DNA from 3 places in the Peribacillus sp. B65 genome. Region 1 is predicted to be linked to each of the others. Evidence: a T-box and tRNA genes for the amino acid it is inferred to sense, from the RefSeq annotation. Region 1 holds a T-box; the other regions hold tRNA genes.
What was found. The T-box of region 1 lies ahead of argS (arginine--tRNA ligase). A T-box ahead of a tRNA ligase gene usually reads a tRNA of that ligase, here a tRNA-Arg.
Positions count from the first base shown of each region.

Region 2: it encodes a tRNA-Arg, which carries the amino acid that the T-box ahead of argS (arginine--tRNA ligase) is inferred to sense. The anticodon was not compared.
Region 3: it encodes a tRNA-Arg, which carries the amino acid that the T-box ahead of argS (arginine--tRNA ligase) is inferred to sense. The anticodon was not compared.

Region 1 covers NZ_CP195840.1:4,750,238-4,754,436, forward strand. Annotated here, with positions in the region: gene argS (arginine--tRNA ligase) at 1-1,680, opposite strand; T-box leader at 1,715-1,933, opposite strand; gene ACSR9O_RS23245 (response regulator) at 2,001-2,546, opposite strand; gene desA (Delta(5) desaturase DesA) at 2,639-3,670, opposite strand; gene ACSR9O_RS23255 (DinB family protein) at 3,940-4,199, opposite strand, start outside.
Region 2 covers NZ_CP195840.1:2,305,386-2,309,584, reverse strand. Annotated here, with positions in the region: gene ACSR9O_RS11295 (ABC transporter substrate-binding protein) at 1-326, opposite strand, end outside; cobalamin riboswitch at 491-665, opposite strand; gene ACSR9O_RS11290 (polysaccharide deacetylase family protein) at 752-1,600, opposite strand; tRNA gene ACSR9O_RS11285 (tRNA-Arg) at 1,830-1,903, shown strand; gene ACSR9O_RS11280 (acyltransferase family protein) at 2,082-4,070, opposite strand.
Region 3 covers NZ_CP195840.1:4,169,703-4,173,901, forward strand. Annotated here, with positions in the region: gene ACSR9O_RS20290 (Ger(x)C family spore germination protein) at 1-907, shown strand, start outside; gene ACSR9O_RS20295 (XTP/dITP diphosphatase) at 1,121-1,732, shown strand; gene ACSR9O_RS20300 (metallophosphoesterase) at 1,735-2,247, shown strand; tRNA gene ACSR9O_RS20305 (tRNA-Arg) at 2,420-2,493, shown strand; gene ACSR9O_RS20310 (hypothetical protein) at 2,685-2,885, shown strand; gene ACSR9O_RS20315 (hypothetical protein) at 3,133-3,393, opposite strand; gene ACSR9O_RS20320 (DUF2087 domain-containing protein) at 3,675-4,199, shown strand, end outside.

The DNA.
Region 1 (4,199 bases):
TTACATTTTTTTCGGCGCGGAAATTCCCAATAAACTTAGCGCATCCTTCAATACAATCGCTACGGAAAAAGCGAATGAGAGTTTCATTTGTTTCCATTCGTCTTCAACTAGAACTTTTGTATGTGCATAATACTTATTGAATGCACGCGATAAATGCAAGCTGAATTTCGCGATTTGTGATGGGTCGGCTTGTTCAAACGATTTTTGGACAATGCTCGGATATTGCTCTAGCAGCTGGATGACTGGCCACGCATATTCACCTAAAGCGTCAAAATGGATGGCCTGCTCGTTAAATTCACCTTTTTCAAGCAATGAGGAAATTCGCGCATATGTGTACTGTACATATGGACCTGTTTCTCCCTCAAAATTCATCATTTGTTCTAATGAAAAATCAATATCGTTCATGCGGTTATTTTTTAAATCGTTAAAAATTACCGCTCCGACACCGACCTGTCTTGCAACCAGTTCCTTCTGTTCAAGCGCTTGATTTTTTTCTTCAATATTGCGCTTCGCAGTTTCGATCGCCTCTGCCAATACATCCGCAAGGAGCACGACTTTCCCTTTACGAGTCGACATTTTCTTACCATCTTTTAACATCATGCCAAATGCTACGTGCTGCAAATCTTTTGACCATTCATACCCCATTTTTTCAATGACGTTAAAGAGTTGTTTAAAGTGCAGGGATTGTTCGTTTCCGACAACATAAAATGTTTTCTTCGCCTCATACTGTTTTTTACGATACATGGCGGCAGCTAAATCACGCGTGGCATAAAGTGTCGCACCATCCGTTTTCGTAATCAAACAAGGCGGCATATCTTCCAATTGCACGACATAGGCACCTTCGGATAGGGTAAGTAAGCCTTTTTCTTTTAGTTCCCCGACAACCGCATCCATTTTGTCATTGTAAAACGCTTCGCCGGCATAGGAATCAAAACGGATGCCCAATAAATCATAAATCGTCTCAAACTCTTTTAGAGACGCATCCCTGAACCATTTCCACAATGCCAGTGCTTCCTCGTCCCCATCTTCAAGCGACTTGAAGCTTGCTCGTGCTTGTTCGTTCAACGATTCATCACTTTCGGCTCTATCATGGAACTTCACATAGATCTTCAATAATTCCTGAATCGGCGAAGCTTCGATTGCCTCTTTGTCGCCCCACAGCTTATATGCGACAATCAACTTGCCGAATTGCGTGCCCCAATCTCCTAAATGATTAATACGCACAGCATTGTAGCCATTTTTTTCGGCGATGTTAGCCAGTGCATTCCCTATGACCGTTGAGCGTAAGTGCCCCATGGAAAAAGGTTTGGCAATATTCGGGGAGGAATAATCAATCACGACATTTTCCTGTACAGGCTGCATCGAACCATACTGATCCTTTTCACTTAATATCGTTTGCAGCACGTTTTCCGTCACCAGCTGTTGATTGACGAAGATATTCAGATAACCACCCACAACGTTCACTTCTTGGATCAACTTACTATTTAATTGTTGGGCTATTTCAGACGCAATCACCTGAGGCGACTTTCTGAATTTTTTCGCAAGAGTAAAGCATGGAAAGGCGACATCGCCTAATTCCATCAATTTTGGCTTTTCCATTAATTTTTCTATTTCACTAGCTGGCATTTCATTGTTCAAAGCAGTTGAAATCAATTCTGCAATTGGTTTATTCATCGTCATTTTCCCTCCTAAACAAAAAAGCCCCCGCCTCTAAATAAGAGACGAGAGCATGAATTCCCGTGGTACCACTCTAGTTGCCACAAATTGTGACCACTTTCCATTGTTAACGAGGTGACTCCCCGATATTCCCTACTAAACGGTTCAAGAAATTTCTCCAAAGTGCGCTTCATTCATCCGTCCTGCATTAGGCTCCCACCATCCCTAACTCGCTTTCCATTTCAAAATGAACTACTCTCTTCATCACAGAATTTTCAATATTATAATTTAATCCATCGTACACAATTTAAAAAAACGTGTCAACAGGATTTAAGAAACAAATCCTAACCAGCCGGTAACTTCATTTTATCTTTGATGGTGGAAAAATATTTCCTTACTGTTCCAATTGTGCCGCTTTGCTGATTTGACGGCTCAATTTTTGATTGACCATCGGCTAACAAACCTAACACTCCCATTTCCCGGCCATTATTGCTGGAAGTCTCATCTATAAGTTCTGGGGAATATATTCGCTTGCCATCCATTATGCTGCGAATCGAGCAAGCTAACTCTTCACCCGGGCTATCCTTCAATAAATAACCACTTACATTAGCCTTTATTGCGAGTTGAAAATAACCAGTTCTTCGGAATGTCGTTAAAATGACCACTTTACATCCAATTGACCTTAATGCTTCTGCTGCCTCAAGTCCGCTCATTACAGGCATCTCCATATCCATGATACACACATCAGGCTGTAATTGGTGAACAAGGGCCACCGCTTCTACTCCATTACCGGCTTGCCCGACAATTTCTATATCTTCTTCAAGATTGAGTAGAGAACTTATTGCCTCTAACAGCATTTGCTGATTCTCTGCAATGACAATTCGAATCATTTTAAGTTCTCTCCTTTATCGAGTTCCTTATATGAAGCAAAGACTCCCCCAAATCCGAGGATTATTAAGGGAGTCTGGAATGATACTGAACGTTACAGTTCAGATTTCACTTGAGCGGGAACGCTTTTTTTCGTTAAATATTTTATATCTTTGAAACCGATAAAATTCTTGGATTCCTCATCCCATAAACGGAAACGGAGTGAGCGCAAGCTTGTCGCAAGAGTAATCGTTGGAACGTTCTCTAAAGGCTGCGTATTGTTGTGCGCCATTTCCAATTTATAGTTAGGTACCCTTGGACTTAAATGGTGAACATGATGGTAACCGATATTACCAGTGAGGAACTGCATCAGTTTTGGAAGTTTATAAAAAGAACTTCCTTCCACTGCTGCCAATACATATTCCCACTCCTCATTTTCTTCAAAATAAGAGTCCTCAAATGTATGCTGGACGTAAAACAGCCAAATGCCGACTGAACCAGAAATCATGAAAATGGAACCTTGTACAAGAAGGAACGACTGCCAGCCTACTGCCAGGCAAAGCAATGCCGCTAAAACGACGATTAATGCATTCGTCAAATACGTATTATTTTTTTCCTTCTTTCTAGCGCCTTTACGGTTAAATCTATTTTTAAGAAGGAAAACATAAATCGGTCCCAAACCAAACATAACAATTGGATTGCGGTAAAAACGATAGGCAAAACGAAGTTTAAACGGTGCAGCCAAATACTCATCGACCGTAAGGGTCCAAATATCCCCTGTACCCCGCTTATCCAAATTACCGCTTGTTGCGTGATGCACAGAATGCTCATGTCCCCATTGATCAAACGGGAATAAAGTCAAAACACCCATGATAGTCCCGACTATTCTATTCGCACGGCGGCTTTTGAAAAACGAATGATGCGTACAATCATGAAAAATGATGAATATTCTTGTCAAGAAGCCAGCAGCAATCACAGCTGGAATTAAAGCTAACCAATAAGAAACGGAAAGACTTATATATGCTAGGTACCATAAAATAATGAATGGCCCCAAGGTATTGATGATCTGCCATATACTTTGCTTTGTCGTTGATTGTTCAAAAGGAGCAATTTGTTTTCTCAAGTTTTTCGTATTTTGCAAGGTCATTATTTAATTGCACTTCCTTTTATTTGTCGTTATTACATAGTATAAAGAAATCAACCTAAAATTATTAGTACCAGGTGTCATGACTAGAAGATGACAAATGTCATGTACAAGTCATTTCCAGCAGCAAACGTAAAAAAGGTCAACCAGGAAGAACCGGTTAACCTGTTCACATGTATAGGATTCCATTATCTTCAAAATGACAGGTAGCCTCACTTTAAGAACAGGACTGTCAGTGCTTACAGTCCCATCAGTAAGCAAATGAAGTCCCGTTACTCTCCTTTTAAAAATAAATAAAGACCGTAATCCGTCGAAGTAGAGGCATAACCCATTTGTCGCAACATAGCTGTGATATTGCCACGGTGATATGTTCCATGATTCACGACATGCGGAATCAATTCGGCAACACCTGTTTTCATTAGACCGCCAGCTGGATTCTCAATTATAAGAGGCTTATCTAAATTTTCTTTTTGGCTAAGCAGCGATTTGTACCGACCGGACAACTCAAAAAACATGGCCTCCATTTCCTCTA
Region 2 (4,199 bases), 2.4 Mb from region 1:
GTGTTCATTTCCATTCCACCAACTTTTTCAATTTCTTTCGTTTCTTCCGGGTAATTATCATTATCGGAAACACCAATGACCTTTTTACCCAAACCAAGTGCAAAGACCACTTCCGTATTACTTGGTATTAACGAAACGATTTTCTTCGGTTTTTCTTCTATCGTTACTTTTTCCCCAGTTGCATCTTTAATCGTAATCGGGAAAGCTTCGTGTTGAGCATGTTTCGTTTGCTGCTTTTCTTTTCCTTCATCAGTAGCTCCACCGCAGCCGACCATCATGCCTGCAGTAAGCAACATCAACAATATCAGACCAAAAATTTTCTTCATTTTCATTCCCCACAATCTTTTTATTTAATTTCTTTCACCCAATAATCCCGGAAGATGCCCCCAAAACAAAAAGCACCTCCCGTTAAACGGAAGGTGCTTGTATGGCAACAATATCACTACGGACTTCTTAGGGTCTGCCACACACCTTCCCATCCGCGTAGGTTACAGGTGTACGAGTTTTGGCAGGTCTCCTGGCTCATGGTCATCGTCGACGGCACCTTCCCATATTTCATACAGTGGTACACAGCCGTCAGCTCCCATATACAGTGGCGGGACCGCGCTGGCATTTCACCAGCTTCCCTTTTAAGTCATTACGACACCAAATCGTTCATATGTATATAATTTTCATTGCCTTCATTATACACCATGTAAGAATCGATTATTATATGATTTTTCTGAACAGGTTCGAAATGACCCTTCCACGCTCAATGATTTGAAGCATTTTCAATCAATGACGCAAACCCATCGACTGATAAACCGGGTGAAATCCGAACTCGATGCAGGGCATGCATCCCTTGTTCCCTTGAAGCTCCCCCAGGTTCGGTAGTGACTGCCATCTTGTATCCGGCTTCATCTGACAGCCTGAGAGTCTCTTCGTTATACCGGCCAACCGGATAGGAAAGCACTGTCGTGTCCTGGTCGAGAATACGGTCGAATAGCTTCTTAGACTGGACCATTTCAGCCTCTTGCTGCTCTGCCGTCATGCGGTTCAGCTCCAAATGGTTGATAGTATGGCTTTCGATCGAAATCCCATTCCTGCTCATCTCCATCATTTGATTTTCAGTCAGGTGATGACCTTTATCAATGGACTTCCCGATCATGAAGACAGTTGCTTTCATATCATTTTCTTTTAATATCGGGAAAGCCTCCGTGAAGTTATCTGTATAGCCATCATCAAAAGTAAGCCAGACACACTTCTCACTTGGCATCCGATTCTCGGTTAAAACGAGGAATGCCTCTTCAGGAGATAATGTATAGTAGCCATTCTCCCGAAGCCAAGCCATCTGTGACCGGAATTCCTCACTTGGAACCCGAAGGCGATTACCTTCAGAAATGCTGTGATACATCAAGATTGGAAGCTGGACGGCGGGCTCGGCCGTTATCCAGTCTCCCGTATCGATCTGGCCCTCCAATTCCTGCCCTGCCCCATTATCCGCCGCTTCGACCACTTCGATGTCATCTTCCGCAATCGGTGCAGCTGTCTTTGTGCCTATACCTTCTAAAATCTCTTGTGAGCATGCAGGTAAAATCAAAATCCCCAGCAATGCAACCATCCTTAATACTCTATATTTCCCCACTATCATTCTCCTAATTTTTTTATAGTAAAATAGTACCAGAAAACTAGTGATTAATAAAGTATTCCATTAAATGAAAAAAAGGGAAAGATGAGAGCTTAGTGACCTGTTAAGCATTTATGAGGATTTTTTTTAATAAGTATGTGCTATTAGCTTGAAAAGTTTGCCTATAAGAAATATAATAAATAAGTCGTCGACTTTTTTATATGTCCCAGTAGCTCAGCAGGATAGAGCGACAGCCTCCTAAGCTGTAGGTCGTAGGTTCGATTCCTATCTGGGACGCTAACTAAAAACCCTGTTACAATGCGGTTCTTCCGCGTAGTAACAGGGTTTTTTCTGTGATTTATGGGGCGGTTAGACAAGTTCATAAAAAAAAAATCCGAGCCCTGTAAAACACAGAACTCAGATTTTTCATATAAAGATAACCAATAGACCCAAACAAAACTCCCTTTAGCTATACTTACTTTCTATCTAAGCCTATCTCGTTGATTTTTTCATCAAAAATAGGTCCGAAACTTTCAGAATAAGTATTCGTTAAATGTCTATTGTCCCGGTAAATTATAACATTACCAATAATGGGCTGAAATTCACCGTTCACTTTAAAGTAATCTGTTAAGTCAATTTTATGCAATGATTTATTCTCTTTTTCAAATTGTCTCCAAAAGCTTTCGTCTTTCTGATTATCTACTGAATTCATTTTTTTTGTTGTTTCTTCTATTCCATGTGTTTCTAATGATTCCAGTACATTAAAACTATATCTTGGATCATCACGAACCGCTAACACTTCAATACCATATTCATCTTTAACATACTGCAGCTGATCAACCATCTGTTGTTGTATTTTATTATTGGGCGTATCAGAAGCTGTGGCGTGAGAAATGACAAGATCTACATCTGCATCCTTTAGATAATCGAGAACATTATTGACCCAGATACCTTTCAAATCATCATCCGTATAACCTGTTGAAAAACGTGTACCTGAACGGGTCATATTCAATACACGATAATTATCATCTTTTGTAGCTTTTAATATGGCACCTAACCAATGCTCTGAATGGGAACTGCCGATCAGGGCAATTGTAGCATCGTAATTTTCAGTTTCGCCATATTCCCCAATTTTCAAGTCACTTTCCTTCAACCCTTGGTTACTGCCGTCCAAATGCGATTGTGGTAAATCATCAAAGACTTCAGAATATGATGGAATTGGTTCCTGATCAGGTATATCATCAGGGTTTTTTACCGCTAACGCTCCTGGATAATTTTTATCGTTTATATTATTTTCCAGCCTATTTTTATCTATATATACTCCAATTAAAAGCGATGCAATCAAGAGTACATTCACACTGCCCATTATCCCGAGTCTCTTGAATGAGAATTTGTTGTCCTTTGAGCTTCGGATTGGTTCTTCTATATATCGAGTCATTAAAAAAGAAAGGGCAATTGATGAAATGATAATAAGAGTTCCGACGATGAATCCTGGAGTTTCTTGGACATTATAACGATAGAACTCCAATAATACCCAATGCCACAAGTAGATACCAAAAGCGATTCCACCTAGCTTCACCATTACAGGTGAACCTAAAAAGCGTTTGACACCATATTTTGTATCGCGTGTACCAGACAAAACAATGAATAATGCGCAGGTCATTGGCCATAAGGCAATATAACCCGGAAACATTTCAGATACATTGAAAACTATTCCCGTTAAAATTAAACCGATTAATCCAAGCCACCCTATCACTGTTGCTATATATTTATTTACCTTAATTGATGATAAATTGATACAGAGCAAACTGCCTAAAGCAAATTCCCACACACGTGTCATCGTTATGAAATAAGCCCATGGCTGATTGACAGAGGTTAAATATATGGAATATATAAAAGAAGAAACAAATAATATTCCTAAAATCGTATTAATTAATGTTTTAACTTTAGTTAATTTATATTTTTTTATTAAAAATAAAATCAAAGTGAATAATAAAAACCAAATTATATAAAATTGTCCCTGTATAGACAAAGCCCAAAAGTGTTCAACAGGTGTTTTCATTTGACTGGAATCTAAATAATCCGTGCTCGAAAAAGCAAGTTGCCAGTTTTGATAGAAAAACATGGAGGCAAATACTTCATGTATAGTTTTATCTAAAATTGATTTAGGTAATAAAAACCAACTTAAAACCAGAACAATTGCAAGAATAAAAAATACAGAAGGAAGTAATCTTTTCATTAATTTGGTGACATATGGAAGAAAACGAAATTCCCCTGTTCGATTAATTGTGGAAACAATTGAAGTAGTAATAAGAAAACCTGAAATTACAAAGAAGACATCAACCCCGCCAGAAACACGATTAAGCCATATATGATAAACCGCCACCAGCAGTGCGGCAACAACACGTAACCCTTCGATTTCGGGTCTGAACTTACTCTCAGTATTAATTAATTTTTGATTCATTTGATTCTATCTCCTACCTTTTGTCATGCATACAATTTAAAATTATATCACTTTACAATAATGATTTGTCAACATAGTAGAAAAGGTTCTTTAATTTTCACAAGTACGGATTTTTTTCCAACTTTTCAA
Region 3 (4,199 bases), 580 kb from region 1:
CATTGGGGAAGGTAAAGGGGAAAGTATCGAGGAAGCATTTACCGAATTAGAACAACATGCCGCATTACCGCTTTATATCGGGCATATTAACTCCTTCATTTTAAGTGAGAATGTAATCAAGAATAAAATGAAGGATTTCATTGAATATGTAGGAAAAGAGCCCTTATTGCGATACAATTCATGGCTGTTCGTTACGAACAAGGATATTAAAAAGGTGTTTGACAGTGATAGTTTCTTTAATCTTCCTAACTTATTCACGATCATTCAAAGGCCAGAGACCGTTATTAACGAGAACTATTTCATTTCCCCGTTAAAATTCAGTGAACTGGTTTCGAAGTTTTATCAACCGGTTGGTTCCATTTTAATTCCCTCTTTGGTCATAAATGAGCATCATTACTCAGAGGGCGGGAAAGAAAAGAAGATACCAACGTTGAATGGCGGCTATGTTTTATCAAAACAACAATATAAAGGGTACGTAAGTAAACAAGATTTGATAGGTTTAAAATGGGTTGAAAACAAGGCGACAGTAATGTTTTTTTCCCTGAACAAACAAAAGGTAAGTGTTGAAATCATGGACCCTAAAACAAACATCATAGTATTGGAACAACAAAAGAAACCCTTATATGACTTAGAGGTTAGAGCAAATGGAATATTGAAACAAAATATAGCTAACTTGGATATGGAAAAAATCGAAAAAAAGGTAGAAACAAAAGTTAAGCATGATATTTTGAAGACATTGGAGACGGGGGAGAAAATCAATACAGACCTATTTAACATAAGTGAAAAGGCATACAGATACCATGTCAATAAGTGGGATAACAGAATTATTAATTCCTTTGATAAGACTTCAATAAATAACATAAAAGTTAATATCCATATTGAACATAGTGAAAATTACAAACGTTAGTTTATAAGTTTCAGGTTATTTCAGATGAGGGAGTTGTGTTAGACTTAACTTATCTGGAAAATTCAGCGGCCGTTATTGATCATGGAAGGCAGCGCTGAATTCGTCCGTTTGGCACTGGAGAATAAGCGGCTTAACATTAATGAGTACAGCAAATTCTTTCTTAGACCGAAAAGAGCTCACATGCCGATAAAATGAAAAAGGGTGAAATGAAAAATGAAGACAGTAATAATTGCAACGAAAAATAAAGGGAAAGCAAAGGAGTTCGAAAGCTTATTCTCTGCTAAAGGATATGAAGTCAAAACACTTCTTGATGTACCGGATGCTCCGGATGTTGAGGAAACAGGGACGACATTTGAAGAAAATGCGATCCTGAAGGCAGAGGCCATTGCCCATCAGCTAGGCCGTTTTGTCATTGCTGATGATTCCGGATTGATTGTAGATGCATTGGAGGGCCGTCCAGGCGTATATTCTGCGCGCTATGCTGGAGAGTCCAAGAGTGATGAAGCGAACACGGAAAAAGTCCTCCGGGAACTGGAAGGCGTGCCAAAAGAGGATAGAACGGCGAGGTTTTATTGCGCATTGGCACTAGCGTCACCCAACCAGGAAACGATTACGGTATCGGGAACGATGGAAGGCTTGATTACAGAACGGCCTTCAGGAGCGAATGGATTTGGTTATGATCCCATCTTTTTTGTTGAGGAACAGGGTAAAACAAACGCAGATTTGACAAAAGAGGAAAAAAACAAAATCAGCCACCGTGCCAATGCATTGAGGGCTCTAGATGAAAAACTTGATCTATTTCTAAAAAGGGAAGAAGGAATGTGACGATGAAAGTGCTAATAATGAGTGACAGTCATGGCTTAACTCATGAAATCAGCATGATTACCGACCGTCATAAACAAGAGGTTGCAGCCATGATCCATTGCGGTGATTCAGAGTTGGAAAGAAATGACCCTCACATGTCGGGGTTCTTAGCCGTACGCGGGAATTGTGACTATGATTCGGCATATCCGAATGACATTGTGGAGAACATCGCAGGCAAGCGTTTCTTCCTTACACATGGACACCTCTATAACATAAATATGACCTTGATGAACCTATCTTATAAAAGTGAAGAGCTTGGGGCGGATATTGTTTGCTTTGGTCATTCCCACGCTGCAGGCTCTGAATTGATTGACGGCAAGCTCTTCATCAACCCGGGAAGCATACGTCAGCCGCGTGGACGAAAAGAAAAAACCTATGCCATTTTGGAAATCGGAAATGACCAACTTGAAATCATCTATTATGACCTTGAAGGAAAAATCGTTGAAGAACTAAGAAATGCTTATCAAATGGAATGACTTCATGTATAATGAACAGGAAGCGTTTTTCCCCGCTTCCTGGTTATTAAAAAAAGAAAAAACTTTTTTTGAAAAAGCGTTGACTTTCTTTTGATATCCTACTATAATAAGAAGTGTCCTAAGGGAACAGTTAAGGTAATACATAAGTTTTACCGCAACTTATATCATAAACGTCTCAGTAGCTCAGCTGGATAGAGCAACGCCCTTCTAAGGCGTCGGTCGGGAGTTCGAATCTCTCCTGGGACACTACTAAAAAAAGCCAAAACCTTCAAAGGTTTTGGCTTTTTTACTTTTGGCTTAAGACAACGAGGGTAATTTAAATTTGCTATCCTTTTAACTGTTAAAGTTCGTATGACGACAAGAAGTTTTTTATTTCATATTTATCGCAGGTGGATGACCTTTTATGTCGAACTTGTTATAAATAAGGAGATGTTTAAATGAATAAAGATAGATTATTCAAGTTCATTCAAACTTCCACTCGGGGCAATTTCTTCTCAGTCGAAATAACCGAAGATGGAACAGAAGTGGTCCAATTAGCCAAGGAGTTAGAAAAAGAAGGAAGAATCAAGTTGAGGGAATGCACACGAAAAGAGCAAGGTGTTTATCTGGAAGGGATACTTAAGTTTGTGCCTAGCTAATACTTAAAGAGCTCAACGAAGGACTTATATTAGGAATTTCATATGTTCCACAAACTCAGGCATCCATGATTGGATGCCTGAGTTTGTATCTGAATTTTAAAGCAAAGTTGATTGGAGCGGGTGTGCGAGACTCCTGCAGGGAAAGCGCGTGCCTCGAGTGGAAATCAACGTTCGATTTACAAAAACCAATTATTATCGAGTTTGTCTACAAATTCAGGCATCCATAATCGGATGCCTTTTTTCTATATCAAATTCTATTTAATGTTTGGAGATTTTTTTTAATGATTTCACGGTTTTTGATTATTGCCGTATTCAATTCTTCGACGGGTGAACTTTTCTCATCTCCTAAACTAAGCTGCATCCCACTTGATTGGTTTTGTATAAGTAATTCAATCGTATCGCGTAATTCTGGCAGTGATACCTTGAATTGTTCAGATAAATGTTGTATTGCCTTGTGTAAATCGGTGTTATGGATTGATGGAACAATTGCATTGCTTTCATCTTTCAATATATATCCTCCTCTAAAGCTTATTCACGCTTATATAGCATATTATTGGGGAAATTAAGCTTATTATTCAATGTGCTATACGGCATAGTGTCATGGGGATCGTTTCGTTTAATGGATGGTGTAGCGCCTGTCAGCTGTATTGTATGTTATGAAGCCCTCTGGCCATCAAGTTCATCTTTGGATAATTTGCTGGAGTTAAATTAGAAAAAACATTGACATAATGCAAACGAATTAATATTATGTTTATTATATTATAAACTTTATAGGGAAGTGTTTGTTTTATGAAGGACGCTGAAATGTTTTGGAGCGCATCTCAGGATGAGCTTAAACAAGGGTATATAGAAGGTGAGAACCAATATGTTTGTTTGCTGTGCGGAAATGCAGTTGAAAAGGGGGTGGTATACCCGAAAGATGGGGTTCTTTATGAAGCAAAGAGGTATATGCGGATTCATATTGAACATGCACACAACTCCGTTTTTGAATACTTGATCGATCTCGATAAAAAACTTACAGGTCTCACGGACCATCAAAACCGCCTTCTTCGCCTATTTTACCAAGGGAAGAATGATGCTGAGGTTCAGGAGGAAATGGGGATAGGCAGTCCGTCCACCATTCGGAACCATCGTTTTGTGTTGAAAGAAAAAGAGCGTCAGGCTAAGTTGTTTTTAGCCCTGATGGAACTTTTGAAAGATAAAGATGAACATGCGCCGGCATTTATCCCGCTTCATCAAAAAGCGACGATGGTTGATGATCGTTATAACGTTACCGAGGATGAAAAGGTGACTGTACTGAAAAAATACTTCCCT